2 regions of the Paenibacillus sp. FSL E2-0177 genome follow, and region 2 is predicted to be linked to the other one. Evidence: riboswitches for the same ligand, from Rfam matches in the RefSeq annotation. Region 2 holds a riboswitch; the other holds the start of a gene.
The links. Region 2 has a riboswitch for cyclic di-AMP ahead of MHI25_RS03080 (hypothetical protein). Riboswitches for the same ligand answer to the same signal wherever they lie in the genome.

Region 1 (2,404 bases), 620 kb from region 2:
AATTGGACTAGCCCGTGAACTAAAAATGCCAATCTGCATACATGACCGTGATGCCCATGAAGATGTCGTACGGATTTTACGGGAGGAAAAAGCAAATGAAATTGGTGGCGTAATGCATTCTTTCTCAGGCAGCTGGGAAACCGCAAAAATGTGTCTAGATCTAGGATTTCATTTGTCATTTGGAGGACCGATCACGTTCAAAAATGCCAGAGTGCCTAAAGAGGTGCTTGCACAGACGCCATTGGACCGATTATTGATCGAAACAGACGCTCCATATTTGACTCCACACCCCTTCCGAGGCAAGCGAAATGAGAGTGCTCATGTGAAGTTAGTAGCAGAGGCTGCGGCTGAAATTAAAGGGTTAACATGGGAAGAATTGGCTAAAATTACGTATACGAACGCACTGGAACGATTTGGGATTGTCTGAAAACAGGAGTAAAACGGGTGAAAAATAGAGAATGGCCGATATATTAAACTTTTTTAATATAAAAACGGCTGATTATTACAATATTTTAACCATATATTTGCGTAAACGTGGTTGAATCGTCCTTTACAACATGCATCAAAACAGGATATCATCTTTTCAGTGATGTGAGCTGTTGTTATTGTGACAGCCATTGATTCATGGATCGTCTCGCTGAGTCTCCGTATGGAGAACGGGGGAACCAATATTGAACTGCCGCATGCCTGTATCTTGAATACGACTAGGAATTGCCGCAGAACAATATTTGATTTCTTCACGTGGTCTTTGGGGTGAATTTAAGGGCAACCGCCGTGAGCGGGTGACCTGAAATAGGGCGTCTCTCTTTCGTCCGAACCCGACAGCTAACCCCGTAAGCGCAAGTAAGAGAGGCAACCTCGTGCACAAACATTCCCGCGTATTCTGACATCGGAGAAGCCACGAAAGAGTCCTCAAGAGAACTCTTTTTAGGCTTCTTTATTTTTGAATAAACTGAATGTTGCCCGCATACTGTTATATAACAGGTGTGGGAGTAGCTGTGCCGAGCAGGCGATCCATGAGCAGGAGACGCTAAGTTAATACGTGCGTATCCTGTGACAATCTCAAATAGTTTCGTCAAAGAAATTCAGTCCTCATGATATACAAATTGACGACGAGGCTATGTAAGGAGGATGGAGAGAATGGGCTTATTCCAACCAGAGGTATCCCATGATTCGCAGTCATCCAGCAGGTCTTTCGCATTACGGTGGGAGCAAGTAAATACTCGCGTACTTTTACTTGCAGGTGTGATTTCAATCGCAATCGCGCTGTTAATTCTGCTGTACGTACACGGTCAAAGTAATAAACAATTAGTTTTAGTAATAGACGGGCAAACACAGACACTTGAAACGCGAGAAGCACTTCTTGGTGATGTGTTGGAGAAAGAGCAAATTTCGCTGCAGCCGCATGATGAATTATCTTTAGGTCTGAGTGATGAAATAAAAGACGGTGACCGTGTCGTTATCAATCGTGCGCAGAAATTTAGCCTTACTGCGGACGGAGCAACAAAAACGTTATATACGACCGAAGACACTATCGGTCAAGCGATTGACAAACTGGGTATCAACCTAGAAGGCTATGATAAGATTTTTCCTTCGTTAGACACCACCATCTCTGCTGACATGGAGATTAAGATCGTTCGTATCAACAAGCAAACGGTACAGCGAACAACTAACTTACCTTTCCGTGTTATTAAGACAGCAGATCCCTCCCTTACTGTGGGAACAGTTAGAGTGGCACAGGCAGGCAAACCAGGCGTCATGGTTCAGCATATTGAAAAGATCTATCAAGACGGAGAACTGGCCTCTATGCGCATGATCGGCAAGGAAGTACAAACGGTAACAAAAGATAAGATCATTGCCGTTGGTACTAAAGCACTTCCTAAGCCTACTGTAGTTGCTAAAGCTACAACAACTTCCAAATCAAGCACTACCTCCAAAACGACTAAAGTTAGCGCTAAGACTAAGAACGTCACAAGCAAGGCTGGCGTAGACTTTGAGTACAAGAAGATGATTAAGAACGTCTCCATGACAGCTTATTCGTCAGAAGAGCCAGGGATAGGTACTAAAACTGCCTCCGGAACACGCGTAACGGAAGGTCGTACAATTGCAGTAGATCCGAATGTAATTCCTATTGGCTGGTGGGTTTATATCGATGGGCTTGGATTCCGCCGTGCAGAGGATACTGGCGGTGCCATTAAAGGCAATAAAGTGGATGTCTATTATGATTCCCTGAGCCATGCTCGTAATTTCGGCCGTAAATCACGTACCGTTTATGTGATTGGACCTGTGAAACCAGAGCTTAACTAGAACTGAAGCTTTTGCAAAAAATCCTTTGATAAGCTATAGTGATGATAACCGTTAAGGAACGCTGGATGATCATTTCGTTGATCGCAGAGCAACCGCT
Region 2 (2,404 bases):
CTTTCCAAGGCTCCTTGAAGGCTGTAAACCACGGGAGCTTTTGGTGTGATGACCAATCCTGCTGCTGCTGTTGTTCTCGAATTTTTTTATATATCTCATATACAATCTTAGAGTCTAAACAGTCTTTACAAGAAGAAGGTGTGCTGAACTGGCGAAGGGCTTGGATCTGGTTCTGGCCAAATGCATAGCCTACAATGTACCTGTGATTATGTTCTTCGAACCACAAGGCCCCGAAACAAACGTAATTTAGACTTATCGGCTCAAGCAGCCCTTGATGTATCCCTAAATAATAGTGCTTCAAAACATTCACCCCATCCAGCGTGCTATCACCTAATAAGCTCAGGTAACGCAAAAACCGCAGCAAGAGGAGGACCTCTGCTGCGGTTTTGGATTACAGGCAGATATACCTGGGCCAAAGCGTGGCGGATCAAGGGTCTCTCTCTTTACGCTTACGAGGTTAGCTGTCGGATTCGGACGGTGAGAGTCGCCCTACCTATTGAGACTTATGCAGTCTCCTTTGGATTCACCCCAAGTAGGCCAGGTGGCCTGATGGTTCCCCCGTTCCCTGCGAATGCAGGAACTCAGCGTTGATTGTTTTTCATGAATTAGATTCAACCCGAATCATACTCTTTTCAAGATTTTCTGTAAAAAACGGAAAATGTTCTTTTAGAGCAATTTTAACCATATCCTGCCGACTACGACTGAAAAACGAGGTAAATAGGTATTTATGGCGTGTTATCGCGCCTCTTTCTCGCTCAGCCTCAGCTTCTTGCGTTTCTACCTATAATGGGAATTTGCAGTATTTTCGCTCTAAAAAGGTGAATAAAATCACATGGGTTATAGATAGCGATTAAACGCTCCAAACTCGAGTAAACAAGAGATATAGAGAGATTAGATATCAAGTAAGCGCTATCTAATGGGAAAATAGTTTTTAATTTGCATTATTTTGGCATCATTCAGGTTTTACAAGTCTTCGTGCATAAGAGTATGATTACTCCTGTTTCAACGACAATCGAATATTTGATCCGCTTAATTTCCGATAAGGAAAGCGGGGGAACCAACAATCGGCAGCCGATGTGAGAGTCGGAAGCCGATTATGGGGTGAATCCTGTAGAGGGTGTGAGTGAGCTCGCATCTATACAGGTAGGGCGACTCTCACCGCCCGAATCCGACAGCTAACCTCGTAAGCGTATGGAGAGAGGATGAGTGCAATGTGACCGCTAGCGAGCCACAGAGGAGATCCTTTGTGGCTTTTTGCTGTGCTCTTAGAAGCAAAGCATTTATGGAGGCCTCCCCTAAGAGGTCGCTAAATTCATCATTAGCGGTATTTGTAAGGCAGCGTCTAATGACGTGACACAACCGAGCTTTAGGTTGTGCCCGAAAATGACGATAGGTCAACATCCTTTCGGAGATTTTCGTTGCCTCCTTGTTGTAAATGAGCAGGAGGAGAAAAAAAGATGACGGATCAGAATGAATATGTGCTTGTATGTGCGCCTACAAAGGCGGGAGAACATTTCATTAAACTTCTGAAGTTCAGGGGTATTAAGATGGCGGGATTAACCAACAATGTGGCTGAGAAAGCTTTACTTGAGGAGCTCGGGATTGAGCAGGTTATTCTAGTGGATACCCGCCATCAGAGCACTTGGTTTCGCCCATCGTTCCCGGTAGGCAGGGTATATCTGTTTGAGAGCAGCTTTCCGCTTTGCTGCCGCTATATTCAGATGTGCCGTACCTGGACGACACAGCCGATTTTTGTGATTACAAGTTCAATAAATCCTAGATTGGTCTATAAAAGACTTGGTGCGAGCTATGTAATCTATTCCCATAGTGGTGATGCTGATTTTCTAATCGATAGATCACCTCATCAAGGATAATGGAAGGAGTGCGGAAGATATGATGGATCTGTATATGGTGGCTTCGTTAGCTGTAATTTACGGGTTATTTTATGGCTTTATGCGCTGGTGCGCAGGTGTAGTTGAGGATACGGGGAGGGATAAGCTGTGATTCTAGTAATCGCTGTTACCCTACTGTTGTTTATATATCTGGTTTACGCGTTGATTCATCCTGAGAAATTTTAAGGAGGGGCATTCATGGGCATTTTGCAAATAGTCGTCGTAATTGTAATTCTCATCTTGCTGGTCAAGCCGATGGGAACGTATTTATATCATGTATTTTCTAACGAACCGAATCGTACGGATCGCTGGTTTGCAGGCACAGAGAAAGGTATTTATAAGCTGATCGGCCTGAAAAAACGGGACGGAATGTCCTGGAAGAAGTATGCACTCAGCTTTGTTTTAACTAATATCGTACTGGTTGCTTTCAGTTATATTTTTCTAAGATTACAGCGGGGATTGCCGCTGAACCCGAATGGAATTGCCGATATGGAACAGACGCTTTCATTCAA

Region 1: linked by a shared signal. The riboswitch ahead of MHI25_RS00190 (3D domain-containing protein) and the one ahead of MHI25_RS03080 (hypothetical protein) in region 2 are both predicted to bind cyclic di-AMP.

What each region holds. Positions count from the first base shown of each region.
Region 1 is NZ_CP150307.1:41,434-43,837, forward strand. Features, by position in the region: gene MHI25_RS00185 (TatD family hydrolase) at 1-427, shown strand, start outside; cyclic di-AMP (ydaO/yuaA leader) riboswitch at 626-855, shown strand; gene MHI25_RS00190 (3D domain-containing protein) at 1,141-2,307, shown strand.
Region 2 is NZ_CP150307.1:663,783-666,186, forward strand. Features, by position in the region: gene MHI25_RS03075 (hypothetical protein) at 1-364, opposite strand, end outside; cyclic di-AMP (ydaO/yuaA leader) riboswitch at 433-597, opposite strand; cyclic di-AMP (ydaO/yuaA leader) riboswitch at 1,017-1,206, shown strand; gene MHI25_RS03080 (hypothetical protein) at 1,458-1,874, shown strand; gene kdpA (potassium-transporting ATPase subunit KdpA) at 2,091-2,404, shown strand, end outside.